DNA from 3 places in the Shewanella sp. DNRA4 genome. Region 1 is predicted to be linked to each of the others. Evidence: predicted binding sites of a transcription regulator. Region 1 holds the regulator's gene; each other region holds the start of a gene.

Region 1 (5,404 bases):
GCCATCAGTTCATCATGGCTAAGCGTGGGAAGACTCGCGGGGTCGACACTGGCGGCGGGCTCTGTCGCCGCTTTGGGCGCATCGGTGGTTGAGGGGGGCTGAGTCGTTGCTACTGGTTCGCTATTGGTGCCACCGGATTTATGGGCATCAACGTCTTTGGCTTGCACCGCATCCCCCGTGTTATTGCCCCACGCATTACGCTCATAGGTAATCACGGCGGCAATTTCTTGGGGCGATAATTGTTTACTGAAGGCTTGCATGGCCGTACCCGTTTTACCATTGAGCACGATTTCAAGATGACCGCTCAGCGGCCCAGTAGCTATGGGGCTGCCTTTGAGATGAGGGAATACGCCTTTGAGACCTTCGCCATTAGGTTGATGGCAGGCTGCGCAGTGACCAAGGTAAACTTGCTCACCCTGAGTCATCAGCTCTTCTTTACTCAGTGTTTGCGATAAGGCGGCTTGTGCGGCTTGCGCTGCGGCATTGGCAGCTTGTTTTTGTTCTGCAACCCAAGCATCGAACTCGGCTTCGGGCAGTGCCTGAACCACTATCGGCATAAATCCATGATCTTTACCGCAAAGCTCGGCACATTGGCCACGGTAAATGCCGGGTTTATCGATACGGGTCCACGCCTCGTTGATAAACCCTGGGTTAGCATCTTTTTTCACTGCAAAATCTGGTACCCACCATGAATGGATAACATCTTCAGAAGTCATCAGAAAGCGGATTTTTCTATTTACAGGCAGGACAAGGGGCTTATCGACCTCAAGTAAGTAGTGCTCTCCCTTGGCCTCACTACCTTCGATTTGAGGTCTTGGTGTGGCGAGGATACTGTAAAACTCAATATCTTGATCGAAATAGCTGTAATGCCACTTCCATTGCGATCCTGTGACTTTTACCGTGAGATCGGCATTGCTGGGGTCTTCCATGGCAATCAGAGTTTTAGTTGCCGGAATCGCCATTAAGATCAGAATGATAAAGGGAATTATCGTCCAAGCGATTTCAACTTTTGTACTCTCATGGAAGTGTGACGCGACCGCGCCCTTGGATTTTCTGTGGTTGATCATGGCATAAATCATCACGCCAAAAACCACTAAGCCTATCGCGCAGCAGATATACAGAATCGTCATGTGCAGGTGGTATACCTTGCCACTGATTTCTGTTACGCCAGGCGTCATATTGAACCGCATGTCTGCTGCGGCCAACGGTGGGGCGAATAGCACCACGAGTAAACAATACAACCATTGCTTCACAAGACTTCTCCTCTGCTAATTGCAAATAGCAACTACAAAGAAGAGCAACACAGTAAGTCTCAACTCTATGCAAACTCTTCAGTTCCCAAAAAAGTGTTTCTGACTTCAACGTGCGTTGGCGGCTTACTTATGATCAAGTATTGTTACTGCTGGTATTAGCCACACTGGCACATACTGCTGAATAAACCCATTATTCTCAATTTTTGTGGGCGAGCGATATTCGAAAATAACGCGATATTTCTGCCTAAACAGGCCATATATCATGTGCGCCTAAATCAAACATACTTGCTGTTTAAAAATTGATCAAGATCACTTCTTTTTCTAATTGTCTGAAAAATTGCCAAAAAAAAGCCTCACATTCACAGGTGAGGCGGCTTTCAAGGCTAAATACGGTATGAAAAATTTTTAATGAACAGAGCTGAAAAATGCGGGTTGAGTAAATTTAGTCGATTGGGTGAGATTGGTGCTAGAAGGTTGGTCATTCGTTGAACCTTCAAGCACGATACCCATTGCACGTGCGCTCTTTGCTACAATTTGTAGGCGACGATTATCGCGAGTATCTAGGGCGTTAATCCAAGTAATCACTGCGCTAGATGTGCCACTGGTTAAGGCTTTTTCCATCGCCCAAAGGGTTTCGACCTCATCTTTTGCGTGAACCAATAGTACGCGATCCATACGCACACCTGCGTTTGCTAATAGCTGCTTGTAGCCAATACTAGGTGGGTTGATGAGCACTATCCATCTTCCCTGTTGGCTCAGTTGGGCAAGTTGTTTGCTCAGCTGTGTCAGCTCTTGGCGCCCTTGGCTCTGAGTTGGCATAGTGACTATTGATGTATGCTGCCAGTCGGTCTCTGTATCTCGAACCGTATCGAGCCATAAACCGGGGTGACGCGGGGCATTACCTAATAGTTTGTTCATAGCCAATCTCCATTGCGGATCACCCCTACGGCGAGCCCTTCAATTGTTAGACTTTGGAAACTCAAATCGACTTTAATCGGTGAATAGTCTTCATTCTCGGCATGTAGGTAGACTAAATTACCTTTTTTTTCAAAGCGTTTTACGGTTACATCATCATCAACGCGAGCAACAACAACTTGTCCATTGCGCGCTTGTTGTACTTTATGAACGGCAAGCAGGTCACCCTCAAGGATGCCGATATTCTTCATACTGTCGCCTTTTACGCGCAGCAGGAAATCGGCAGCAGGGTGGAACATGCTGGGGTCGACTTGGTAATACTGTTCGACATGCTCTTGGGCGAGAATAGGTTCACCCGCTGCCACTTGGCCGATAAGTGGCAAGCCTGTTTCGCGGTTATCTTCTTCCTCTACAGGGAGACGGATCCCGCGGGAAGTACCAGGCATGATCTCGATGCAGCCTTTTTTCGCCAATGCCTTAAGGTGTTCTTCTGCGGCATTTGCACTTTTAAAACCCAAACGGGTGGCAATTTCGGCCCGAGTGGGTGGCATGCCAGTCTCGGCAATATTACGTTTAATCAGCTCTAAAATTTCGGCTTGGCGTGGCGTCAACGGTCTCATGGTCTTTCCTGTTTTTCTATACAGTTACTGTTAGTATATACAGTATTATTGGTAGTGCAAGTATTAACCACTTTTAACTTGGTCAGCTAGATCTGCAAATAACCGTAATCGTCATCTATGGGGTGAATGCCACTTGCACGGTAGCAATAAATGGCGTTGCCTAAAGTGCGTTACTAAGTCATTAAAATCAGCAGCTGAATCCTGCATCTTTAGGTTGTTTGGGTATATTCTCTATAATCTGGTATTCTATGGGGCTAATGAACGTACTTACATTGCATAAGAATAATGCCTAAACAAGACTCTCTTTGGTTGAAATCATTACGTTGGATCCAAAAGCACTTAGTGCACACTATTGTTGTGCCACAGGATCCCTTTGCCGATCTGAATCTGGATGCCTCCAGACCGCTTGCTTATGTAATGAAAACAGAATCCCTGAGTGATATTGCTGCGTTAAGCGAGATCACCACGAAACTTGGTTTGCCAAGCCCTTACGAGCCGCTGGTGGTGAATGGCGTTGTGGCGCCACGGGTGGTATGCCTTGAAGGTCGTAAGCCCTTATTTGGTGAACGCGCCAGCAATGAGCCATTCCTCGAATGTTTTATGCGTTTGTTGGCCGTCCATAAGGAAAAGCCAGAGTTAGATATACAGCTGGTGCCTGTGAGTCTGTATTGGGGTCGTACTCCGGGTAAAGAAGACGACACCATGAAGGCGGCAGTGCTTGAGCGCGAGAATCCTACTTGGTTACGTAAGTGCTTGATGATCCTATTTTTGGGCCGTCACAACTTTGTGCAATTTTCTAATGCGGTATCGCTGCGTTACATGGCCGACGAACATGGTACCGATATGGGCATTGCCCATAAATTGGCTCGAGTAGCGAGAGTGCATTTCCGTCGCCAACGTAAGGTGATGACGGGGCCTGTGTTGCCTAATCGTCAGGCGTTATTCCATTCCTTGCTGAAATCTGAATCCTTACGTAAGGCGATTCAGGAAGAAGCCGCGAGCAAGAAGATTTCTGAAACCCAAGCGCGTGAAACGGCAATTGAATATCTTGATGAAATTGCGGCGAATTATTCCGATAGTCTCGTACGTATTGCTGAGCGCTTTTTAACGTGGTTATGGAACAAGCTCTACAGCGGTATTAACATCAAAGGTGCCGAGCATATTCGGCAGTTACACCACGATGGTCATGAGATTGTGTATGTGCCCTGCCATCGCAGCCATATGGATTACCTGCTGTTATCTTACATTCTGTATTACCAAGGTATGGTGCCACCGCATATTGCTGCGGGTATCAACCTAAACTTCTGGCCTGCGGGGCCGCTGTTCCGCCGTGGCGGGGCTTTCTTTATTCGCCGTAGTTTTAACGGCAACAAACTTTATACGGCCGTGTTCCGTGAGTACCTCGATCAGCTGTTTGCTAAGGGATATTCGGTTGAGTATTTCTCTGAAGGTGGCCGTTCTCGTACCGGTCGTCTATTGGCGCCTAAAACGGGCATGATCGCTATGACGATCAACAGTGTGCTGCGTGGTATCGAACGCCCAGTCACCTTAGTGCCTGTGTATTTAGGCTACGATCACGTGATGGAAGTGGCGACCTATCACAAAGAGCTAAGCGGTAAGAAAAAACAGAAAGAATCTGTATGGCAAGTCTTTGGTGCTATTCGTAAATTAGGTAATTTTGGCCAAGGTTATGTCAACTTTGGTGAGCCGATTACATTGCAGAACTTCTTGAATGAAACGGCACCAAACTGGCGCAGTGAAGTGGCTGATGATCCTGAGCAAAAACCGACTTGGTTAACCCCAGCGGTGAACGTGTTAGCAAATCGGGTGATGACGCGGATTAACGACGCCGCTGCCGCCAGCTCTATTACCTTGACCAGTTTAGTGTTGTTGGCGTCGGAGCAAAATGCCTTAGAGCGTTGTTTGCTCGAGCGTCAGTTAGATTTATACCTGACCCTGCTTAAGCGTGTGCCTTACACGTCGTTTACGTCGGTTGCCGAAGGTGATGGTAAGCACTTAGTACAACAAGGATTAGAGCTGAACAAGTTCTCCATCAACGCCGATCCTTTGGGTGAGATAGTGTCAATTGATGAAAAACAAGCGACGTCAATGACATACTATCGTAATAATATCATTCACTTATTTATTATTCCGTCATTAATTGCCAGCTGTTTAATCAATAATAAACAGATTTCAAGAGCGCAAATCCTTGGGATAGTGAACGACTTTTATCCGTTATTGAAGGCGGAGTTGTTTATGGGGATCAAAGATCTCCCAAGCTACGTGAATCAAGTGCTCGAGCTGTTTATTGAGCAAGGTCTAGTGCAGGAAAGCGATATGTTGTCGGTTGTGACCGAGCACACCAGCCAAATGTTATTGTTGGCTGGCAGCGTTAGTGAGACCTTGCAACGCTATGCCATTATCTTCAATCTGCTGGCCCACAGACCTAAGATGGAGCGTTCGGATCTCGAGTCTGAAAGCCATCTGCTTGCCCAACGTTTAGGGGCGCTGCATGGAATTACCGCACCAGAATTTTACGATAAGAAACTCTATAACACCTTGAGTGTTAAGCTAAAAGAGTTGGGTTATTTCTCTGGTAAGGAAGATAAATCTGAT
Region 2 (5,404 bases), on a different contig from region 1:
TGAACGAACACAATTCCCCCATTTATTGAACGGCACATTCTACACTAAGTCCTTAGTTTTAATGAAGTCATTTGCATATGCAAGGTTAATAAAATGCAATGAGATTTTGCTTTGTCACTGTTGGCTAACATAGTTTTCAGAACGGGATAAAGACAGGGAGTGTAGACTAAGTGGCTTAACCTCAGTTGAACAGGCTTTGATATCAATAATAAACAGACGCTTGAGGCGCCTGTTTATTATTAATAATGTCACTATTGATTGAATATCAATCTATTGTGCGAGTTGGCTTTCCATTTTACGCAGTGCAGCTTTCACTTTACGAGTGTTCTCTGGTCCCATACGAACAAGCAGTTTTTGGGCACTAGGTAAGGCTTCCAAATTGGGATCAACGAAGCGATAGTTGACGCTAATTGAACTCAGCTCAATGGGTTCTTCAATAATTGGCGCTGCGAGCATCACCTTAATTGCTTGTAGCATTCTGTCATTGAATTTGGCGTTGCTATAACCCAGTTCAGCGAAGGCTTCATCAAATAGCGGCGTGAGTTGCTTGTAGGTGTGCATTAAGCTTTGCTCATCCATATTGGCAATGACGGTCGCGTAGGCATCGTATCTGTGGTAACTCTCTGGATTTAAATACACTTTGTTAGTGATTTCCGCCACGGTAAAGAGTTTTTCAGGGCCCTTAATTGGGCTGACTTTGCGGGTCAATTCGCCCTGCGCCAAATTATCCACGAAGACTACAAACTGACGGATCAAATCTTGTGTGACTAAGGATGAACCTACGACATTATTACTGATAAGTGCCAGTGCTTTTTGATGCACAAAAGCATCACTCTCAGGCAAGTTTGGCACCGTTTCTACGGGCGCTTGAGGCTCAACGGTGGTGGTTGAGTCAGTTTCTGTCGAGGTCGTTTGTGGTGTTACGTTTTCCACTGGAGTGGTTTCAGGCTCAGGGTTTGTTTCCAGAGTAAGCGGTTCTGACGATGGCGGCTCTGGTAGTACTATCGGTGCATTAGGAATGAGTTTGGGTGAGTCATCTTTACTATAGTAGTAATAACCTGCCGCAGAGAGCAGGATGACGAGCACAATCGCAATCAATGCAAAGCGATTACTGCTAGACGAGGTCTCTTGAGGTGTAATTCTATCATCTTGATTAACTTGCATTTTACATCCTTCGCTTCAGTGTCAAGGTAATGTGGTGAATATCATGCAGCTAACATTAAAGTGCAAGTGCCGCCTTTTAGGTTGCAAGTCCATTTTGCAAGTTTACACGCGCTTGTCCATAGCGGTTAGCTGAACAGGTTGAATTTATTTTACCTTGAAGGGGTTAGCTTAAGGTTTACGCTTGAACATATTGTTGCCTATGCCCAAGCCAACGATGAATAATGGCATCAACCGCATCGGGTGCTTGCGACATCACATGATTCGCAAGCTTTTGGATATGTGGTATAAGCGCTTGATCTCTAACTAAATCAGCTATCTTAAGTTCGGCTAGCCCAGTCTGTTTAGTGCCTAACACTTCACCGGGACCACGGATCTCTAAGTCTTTCTGTGCGATAACAAAACCATCATTACTCTGCCGCAGGACATTCAACCGCTGACTTGCGGTTTGACTCAGTGGCGCCTTGTAGAGTAACACACAATGACTGGCTACGGCACCGCGCCCTACTCGTCCTCGCAGTTGATGCAACTGGGCAAGTCCCAATCGTTCGGGGTTTTCGATTATCATCAGGCTAGAGTTAGGGACATCGACGCCGACCTCAATTACTGTGGTTGCCACCAATAAGTTGATGGTTCCCGCTTTAAAGTCAGTCATAATTTGTTGCTTTTCAGCACTTTTCATCCTGCCGTGTACTAAACCTATGGTCAGCTCCGGCAGCGATAGTCGTAATTCTTCGGCAGTATCTTCGGCGGCCTGGCACTCGAGGACTTCGGATTCTTCAATCAAGGTACAGACCCAATAGGCTTGGCGCTTGTCCGTGATCACGCTGTTGCGGACGCGCTCGAGTACTTCATTACGGCGCGAATCGGGTATGGCGACTGTGGTGACGGGTGTGCGCCCAGGGGGTAACTCATCGATAATCGAGGTGTCTAAATCGGCGTAGGCTGTCATGGCTAACGTCCGTGGGATCGGGGTTGCCGTCATAATCAACTGATGGGGATGAAACCCTTGATTGATACCTTTTTCCCTGAGTCCCATCCGCTGGTGGACACCAAATCGGTGCTGCTCGTCGATGATGATCAAGGCGAGCCTGTGGAAGATAACCTGCTGCTGAAAAATGGCGTGGGTGCCGATCACCATTTGTGCGGCGCCAGATTCAATATCCGCTAAGGATTGCGCCCGAGCTTTACCTTTAAGCTTACCCGCAAGCCAACCGACTTTTAATCCAAGAGGTTCAAACCACGCGGCAAAGTTAGCTGCATGCTGCTCGGCGAGTAATTCGGTGGGCGCCATCATAGCCACTTGATAGCCGTTTTCAATCGCTTGAAGGGCGGCGAGGGCGGCGACTAAGGTTTTGCCTGAGCCGACATCCCCTTGCACTAAGCGCATCATGGGGTGCGGTTGTGCTAAATCTTTACCTATTTCGGCAACGACACGTTGCTGCGCGCCTGTGGGTTTAAAGGGCAGTGAGGCGAGAAAAGGGTTTAGTAATTGCCCTGTGGCATGCATGGTCACGGCGGCGTCGAGGTTACTGCGTTGCCTAAGGCGCAGCATGCTCAGGTTGTGGGCGAGTAATTCTTCCTGCACCAGTCGCTGCTGCGCGGGGTGTTGACCAAGTTCTAAATCAAATTGTGAAATCCCCGCATGGGGGCGATGCAGGGTTTGCAGCGCCTGTTTTAGGCTCATGTTGTTTGGCTGCAAATGGGCGGGTAATAACTCGGTCAAGCCGCCATCTTCTAATAATTCAAGCGCCTGTTCGGTGAGCTTAATCCAACTCGCCTGTTTTAAGCCCTCGGTGGTGGGATAAATCGGCGTAAGTGTATCGCTTAGGTGAATATCCTCACCCGGATAGACGATTTTATATTCGGGGTGCACGATTTCCGCTTGATGACTTCCGCGACGAATTTCGCCATAGGCACGGATCATTAATCCATTTTGCATCGCATTGCGCTGCGCCATTGAAAAGTTAAAAAAGCGCAGGCTCATGCTGCCAGTATCGTCACGCACATTGCAGACGAGCATGCGTTTACGGCCTTGAAGGATTTGAGTCGACTGGATTTCGGCCTCAATGGTGCCGTAATTTCCGGGCATGAGTGCGGCGATGGGATAGATTTGCGTGCGGTCTTCGTAGCGCAGGGGCAAGTGAAACAGCAGATCTTGTACTGTTGTGATGCCGAGTTTGGCGAGTTTTTCCGCGACTCTTTTGGCGACGCCCTTGAGTTCGGTGATCGGAACAAGATCCAATTGCTGCAAGTCGTTAGCACTCAATCACTGTGAATTTATACATATACTAACAGAGAATAAACGTAAGGCAATCTTGAGGGATTGACTGTGGTTAAGTGCGCTATGTAAAGAGGCTGAATGAGCAATATTGGAATTAAAAATGGCCTCTTATCTTATGCGTCGAGTTATCTTATTAATATTAAATGAATATTCTATAATTTCGAGCTTAAAACAGGAGCAAAAATTAATATTCTTTATTATAAAGTACACTTTTTGTTATTTTGTGGTTTAATCGAAGTGTTGGTTGCCATTGAGTTGTTTTGGTAATTATGCGGTAACAAGGTTGTGAATCGATAATAATAAAGTGACCTCTGTGATGGATCACATGCGGGGAAACACGGTCGAGGAGTACTCGCCTTTGCATCTATTATGTTTACGTTGTTTATGGATAGGCATACTGTGTTTTGCTTTGCCTGCGTGGGCTAAATTGGATGTGGTTTTTTTTAATCCAGGCGCGGTTACGGATAGCTTTTGGGGTGATGTCGATAAATTAATGCAGGTGGCTTCATCAAAGCTTGATATTAATTTGCAAATCATACATTCAGATCGCAATCACTTTAAAATGATTGCTCAATTAGAAACGTTATTAAAATCTCAGCCATCACTTCCTACTCATATTATTTTAGTGAATGAGAAGCAGTCTGCGATAAAAATGTTGCAGATGCTTTATCAATATCCCATATATGTTCAATTGATTTTAAATGATATTTCTGTCGCCGAGCGAGAACACTTATTGGCAGATCCACATTGGCAAACTTATTTATTACCAGCGATTATCCCAGATAACTATGCTATTGGTGCTGATACCGCTAAAAATTTGCTAAGTCGTTTAGAAAATAAAAAGGCTAAGGTTTTATTAATCTCGGGCGATAAATCTACGCCCGCATCAGTGTTAAGAACTCAAGGCGCTAATGATTATTTCTTTATGCAACCCAATGTTATTGTTACTCAAACAGTATATGGTCAATGGCGTGAAGATATTGCTTATGATCAAACATTAACCTTGCTCAGCCGTTATCCGGATTTAACCTTAATCTGGACGGCGAACGATAAAATGGCTATCGGAGTGGTAAAAGCACTCCGTGAAAAGGGCCTTGAACCTGGACGTGATGTACTGGTCAGTTCGATTAATACTTCCCCTGAGATTTTGTCGCTCTGCCAAGAACGTAAAGTGAGTGCTCTTGGAGGTGGGCATTTTTTAGCGGGTGCTTTAGGGTTAATTCAGCTCAAACAATACCAAGAGACCCAACGTTATTCCTCCTATAAGGATATAGAACTCTTTAGGGTACTTAATCCCGATTCAGCTTTTTATCAGAAGTTAGTTGCAAGGGATTGGGCTGGGATTTTTAAGACACAAATAGTGGATAAGTTATCACAACAGTAATTAATAGGTATTCATGAAGCATCGTAATCATTCCATCAGTCATAGAATGACGCTCACTATTATTGGGGTGAGCTCATTTTTTGCTGTCCTGACCATGCTGGTGCAGTTAGTGTGGAATTATCAAGAAAGCATTGATAATACAACTGCCGATATTCGTGAATATTCCGAATCGATCTTACCCACTATTGCTAAGTCACTTTGGGATGTGGACCATGGTCTGTTATCTGATTTGCTTTCAGGCTTGCGCATGATGCCGATGGTGTCGAGTGTCAATTTAGAGAGTATCGATGGCGTAGCCATGCAGTTGGGCAAGGCGATTCACGCTAAGGATTCCCGACAAACTCTGTTTCGTTACCCAATTATGTATCAGGAACAACAGATTGGTATGCTGACTGTCGGGCTGGATACGGACAAACTCTATTACGAATTATGGCAACAATTGATCATTATTGTCTTAGGCAATGGGCTTAAAACCTTACTGATGATTTATCTTATCCTTACGCTGGTGCGTTTATTGGTGACCAGTCGTTTATCGGAATTGGAGCGGTTTGCTAACCAGATAAATCTGAATGCAT
Region 3 (5,404 bases), on a different contig from region 1:
TGTAACAATCAACATCCGGCGTTGATTGTGCAGAGTGACAGGGTTGGCGATAAAAGGCGTTTGACTCACACGCTCAACCACAGGGTGACGACCCGCCTCAATTTTTACTCCGATTTCGCTGCTCAGTTCTGGGCAGGTATAGCCTAAGGTTTCGGCACGTTCGGCAAAGTTACTGAGCACATCGAGTTCGGCGGCTGCTCTAGCAAAGGCTTGTAGCTCATGCAACTTGGGGAGGATTAAATCAAACAATTCGTCCCACAGTTGTTTTTCAAGTGCGAGGGCCTTACCTTGGCTCGACAGCACTTTTTCTTCATATTCCTTAAGCTCGGGCGTGATATAACGCTCCATATTCTTAAGGGTTTGACGGCGTTGGTAATTTAATGGCACTTGCTGTGATTGCAGACGGCTGACTTCAATGTAGTAACCATGGACTCGGTTGTAGCCTACCTTCAGCGTAGCAATGCCAGTGCGTTCTTTTTCCCGCGCTTCGAGTTGTACTAGATAATCGCTGGCACCTTCACTTAAGCCACGCCATTCGTCTAATTCGGCATTGTAGCCTTCACGGATTACGCCGCCATCACGGATAAGCATGGGCGGGTTATCGACAATAGCGCGCTCAAGCAGTTGTTGCTCTTCTGGAAACTCGCCTAAGAGTTGGCCTAGTTTCACTGTATGGGGGGCACTTAACTGTCCTAATGATTGCTGCAATTGAGGCAATAGGTTTAATGCTTGGCGTAGTCGGGCAAAATCCCGTGGACGAGCGGTACGAAGCGCCAGTCTTGCCATGATACGTTCGATATCACCTAGGGCTTTAAGCTGCTCATGCAATGACTCATGGGCCGCGGTCGCGAGCAACTCATTGACCGCAGTTTGGCGAGCAAAAATCTGTGCATGGTCCCTCAACGGCTGATGGATCCAGCGTTGTAACATACGGCTGCCCATGGCTGTGGCAGTATTGTCGAGCACGGCTGCTAGGGTGTTATCCCGACCACCACTCAAATTTTGTGTCAGCTCGAGGTTGCGGCGCGTTGCCGCATCCAAGACAATCGTATCGGTTTGATTAAAACGGGTAATAGCATTGATATGGGGCAAGGCGGTGCGCTGGGTGTCTTTTACGTACTGCATCAAGCAGCCTGCCGCTTGCAGCGATAGGCGAGCATCGGTTATGCCGAAACCGTGTAAATCCTTAGTGCCAAACTGGGCCAACAGCAGTTTGATACTGGTATCGTAATCAAATTCCCACTCAGGGCGGCGACGTTTGCCTTTAAAATGATGCAATAACTCAAGTGCACCAAAATCTTCGCTATAAAGAATTTCGACCGGATTCGTACGTTGCAATTCGGCTTCGAGGGACTCCTTCGTTTCTAATTCGGCAATCACGAAACGGCCAGAAGACACATCAAGAGTCGCATAGCCAAAGCCCACTTTGCCTTGATAAACCGCGGCCAACAGATTGTCTTGCCGCTCCTGCAATAGCGCTTCATCGGTTAAGGTTCCTGGGGTGACAATGCGTACGACTTTACGCTCAACCGGACCTTTTGAGGTGGCAGGATCGCCAATTTGTTCACAAATCGCAACCGATTGGCCAATTTGAACCAATTTTGCGAGATAGCCTTCAACTGCATGGTAAGGGATACCCGCCATCGGGATCGGGTCGCCACCACTTTTGCCTCGGGCCGTAAGGGAAATGCCCAATAATTCAGAGGCTCGTTTGGCGTCATCATAGAAGAGTTCATAGAAGTCACCCATACGATAAAACAGCAGCATGTCGTGATGCTCTGCTTTCATGGTCAAATATTGACGCATCATCGGGGTATTTTTTTCTAAATCATCGGTATCTATAGGATTCATTAAATCGTTATCGTCCGCTATGCCGGCCCTGAAATAGGGAATAAAGTCATACAGTAATGGGAGATAAAATCAGTTGATTTACACTATTACTGTCTAAAATCAATTGGCGCCAATCTTAGCAACAATTTACAGAAAATTGATCCTCAAAGCGTGGATATTCACTGATATCTTGATAAATCTGCAGTATGGGTGGGTAAAAGCTTGTCTAAACGGGAAAATTTTCAGGTATAAAAATAATTCATTCACAGGTATTGATACTGTATGATTGTACAGTATACTAGTCAGCAGATTACGACAAAGAGCCTCGCTTTTTGATCACCCGCTTTATTAAATTGAATATCACTTTTGACAGTACTGATGCTGTCTAGATGAGGGAACAGGAATGAAGGTCGATCCAAACAAAGAGAAAGCACTTGCTGCGGTATTGAGCCAAATTGAGAAGCAATTTGGTAAAGGCTCCATCATGAAGCTGGGCGAAGACCGCTCTATGGATGTTGAGACCATTTCTACTGGTTCTCTTTCCCTTGACGTTGCCCTCGGTGCGGGCGGCCTACCAATGGGCCGTATTGTTGAGATTTATGGCCCTGAATCATCAGGTAAGACAACTCTGACATTAGAAGTGATTGCAGCTGCTCAGCGCGAAGGTAAAACCTGTGCCTTTATCGATGCTGAGCACGCTCTCGATCCTATCTACGCGAAAAAGTTAGGCGTAGATATTGATAACTTATTGTGTTCACAACCCGATACCGGTGAACAAGCTCTTGAGATCTGTGATGCGTTAACCCGTTCTGGCGCGGTAGATGTGATCATCGTTGACTCGGTCGCGGCATTAACACCCAAGGCAGAAATTGAGGGCGAAATCGGTGACTCACATATGGGCTTAGCGGCGCGTATGATGAGCCAAGCGATGCGTAAGTTAGCGGGTAACCTCAAGCAATCGAATACACTGTTAATCTTCATCAACCAAATTCGTATGAAGATTGGTGTGATGTTTGGTAACCCAGAAACCACAACGGGTGGTAATGCTCTGAAATTCTATGCTTCTGTTCGTTTAGATATTCGCCGTACTGGTGCTATCAAAGAAGGCGATGAAGTGGTTGGTAACGAGACTCGTGTCAAAGTGGTTAAAAACAAAGTGGCTGCACCATTTAAGCAAGCTGAGTTTCAAATCCTTTACGGTCAAGGTATCAACCGTACTGGCGAGTTAGTCGATTTAGGGGTAGCCCATAAACTGATTGAGAAAGCTGGTGCTTGGTATAGCTACAAGGGCGATAAAATTGGTCAAGGCCGTGCCAATGCGGGTAAATATTTGACTGAAAACCCAGCCATTGCCGCTGAAATCGATAAGACATTGCGTGAGTTATTATTGAGTAACCCAAGTGCACTGGCATCATCAGCATCCGATGATGATAATATCGAGGGGAATATTGATTTAGAAACAGGCGAAGTATTCTGAGCCAGTCTGCCCGTCAAATTGCGGTCGCGCTGTTAGCGCGCCGCGATTATTCCCGCCAAGAAATCCGCACAAAACTGCTCGAAAAAGGCTTTGAGGTCGCTGATATCGATCCTGTGCTTGATGATTGTGAAGCGTCAGGATTTATCAATGATAAGCGCTATGCCGAGCTTCTCGTTCGAAGCCACATTGCCCGTGGTCATGGACCAATACGCATTCGTCAAGCTATTGCTCAAAAGGGGCTGACTAAAGATTGTATCGAAGCTGCCTTATCTGCAAATGAGCATGATTGGTTTGAGTTGGCAAAAGCGAAAGCCATCAAAAAGTATACGGTCCCTAAAGTGCTTGAAGTAAAAGGCTCACTATCCCGCGAGCAAATTGCAAAAGAAAAAGCCAAACGAGTACGGTTTTTACTGAGCCAAGGCTTTAATTACGAACAAGTCACCTATGCCTTAGATTATGATCCTTTGGAAGATAATGATGACTAGGGCGTGTTGACGTGTCAGGGTTATTTTTGCAGCAGTTTGGCTGGCTTTTCTGCCGCGTTATCGTCCGTTTATGTAGAATAACTACACTGCACTGACTTTGCCTTGCATAAAAGCCAGCCAAATGCTGCCTGAAGTGTTCGTCTGGCAAGCCTTTGCTCTTTGTCACTAGTCATTTGAGTAGAATAACTACACATCATTCCTCGTTTCGCGAGCACGAACTTGCCAGAACTAACAAAATTTAATCTCGAAACGTCAACACCCCCTAATGTAATCATATAAACTTGCCCTGGTCAGTTTGTGCTTATCATTCTTAACTCAGTTCATCTCCCTCGCAGAATTAGTCCTTTTTCACCACTTTCACCTTGGGTTGTTGTGATAAGCCCTGTATTAGATGAAAACTCATCGAAAATATTAGACTCCGAAGCGCGATATCGCTATTCAAGGCTGGTCGTCTTTCTTCAGTCTGCTTATAATGCTGGGCAAATAGAAATACGGCTACCTTATGGTGTAGCTGGTCATGCTTACCCAATTCAGGACGATTTCATGTATCAAACGACAGCAGCGCTTAGAAGTGCTTTCCTCGAATTTTTCCGCAGCAATGGTCACCAAGTTGTGGACAGTAGTTCTCTTGTACCAGGCAATGATCCCACGCTTTTATTCACCAACGCCGGTATGAACCAGTTCAAGGACGTGTTTCTTGGCATGGACAAACGTAGCTATACACGTGCGACCACTGCCCAACGCTGCGTCCGTGCGGGTGGTAAACACAACGATTTAGATAACGTTGGTTACACCGCGCGTCACCATACTTTCTTCGAAATGCTGGGTAATTTCAGCTTTGGTGATTACTTCAAAGAAGATGCGATTCGTTTTGGTTGGACCTTCCTGACTGAAGTATTGAAGCTACCAAAGGAGCGTCTGTGTGTAACTGTTTATCAAACAGATGATGAAGCCTTTGAAATTTGGAATAAAAAGATTGGTGTTGCTGCTGAAAACATCATTCGCATCGGCGATAACAAGGGCGCGCCATACGCTTCAGATAACTTCTGGCAAATGGGCGATACTGGTCCTTGTGGCCCTTGTACCGAAATTTTCTATGATCACGGCGACCACATTTGGGGTGGACGTCCTGGTAGCCCAGAGGAAGATGGCGACCGTTTCATCGAAATTTGGAACATCGTATTCATGCAATACAATCGCCAAGCATCTGGTGAAATGTTACCGCTGCCAAAACCCTCTGTCGATACTGGTATGGGGATCGAGCGTATCGCTGCGATTATGCAAGGCGTGCATTCAAACTACGAAATCGATATTTTCCGCGCCTTGATTGCTAAAGCGGCCGAAATCATCGGTGTGACTGACTTATCTAATAAGTCGCTGCGCGTTATTGCCGACCATATCCGTTCATGCGCCTTCTTAGTTGCCGATGGTGTGATGCCATCAAACGAAGGTCGTGGCTATGTACTGCGTCGTATTATTCGCCGCGCCGTGCGTCATGGTAACAAGTTAGGCGCCACCGAAGCCTTCTTCTACAAGTTAGTTCCGACGCTAATTGAAGTGATGGGCGATGCCGCTAAAGGTCTTGCTGATACCCAAGTGATTGTTGAAAAAG

Evidence for each region. The regulator LexA, encoded in region 1, represses DNA repair genes until DNA is damaged. The targets are predictions, from matches to a motif close to TACTGTATNNNNATACAGTA.
Region 2: the regulator LexA is predicted to act here: its motif matches at 3,432-3,451, upstream of recG (ATP-dependent DNA helicase RecG).
Region 3: the regulator LexA is predicted to act here: its motif matches at 2,107-2,126, upstream of recA (recombinase RecA).

Annotation. Positions count from the first base shown of each region.
Region 1 covers NZ_JABAIP010000004.1:114,214-119,617, reverse strand. Annotated here, with positions in the region: gene coxB (cytochrome c oxidase subunit II) at 1-1,253, opposite strand, end outside; gene HG547_RS05690 (SulA-like leucine-rich domain-containing protein) at 1,659-2,171, opposite strand; gene lexA (transcriptional repressor LexA) at 2,168-2,788, opposite strand; gene plsB (glycerol-3-phosphate 1-O-acyltransferase PlsB) at 3,074-5,404, shown strand, end outside.
Region 2 covers NZ_JABAIP010000013.1:50,513-55,916, reverse strand. Annotated here, with positions in the region: gene HG547_RS14880 (DUF3014 domain-containing protein) at 271-1,164, opposite strand; gene recG (ATP-dependent DNA helicase RecG) at 1,340-3,415, opposite strand; gene HG547_RS14870 (ABC transporter substrate-binding protein) at 3,771-4,829, shown strand; gene HG547_RS14865 (GGDEF domain-containing protein) at 4,843-5,404, shown strand, end outside.
Region 3 covers NZ_JABAIP010000011.1:55,631-61,034, reverse strand. Annotated here, with positions in the region: gene mutS (DNA mismatch repair protein MutS) at 1-1,851, opposite strand, end outside; gene recA (recombinase RecA) at 2,234-3,307, shown strand; gene HG547_RS13195 (regulatory protein RecX) at 3,382-3,792, shown strand; gene alaS (alanine--tRNA ligase) at 4,336-5,404, shown strand, end outside.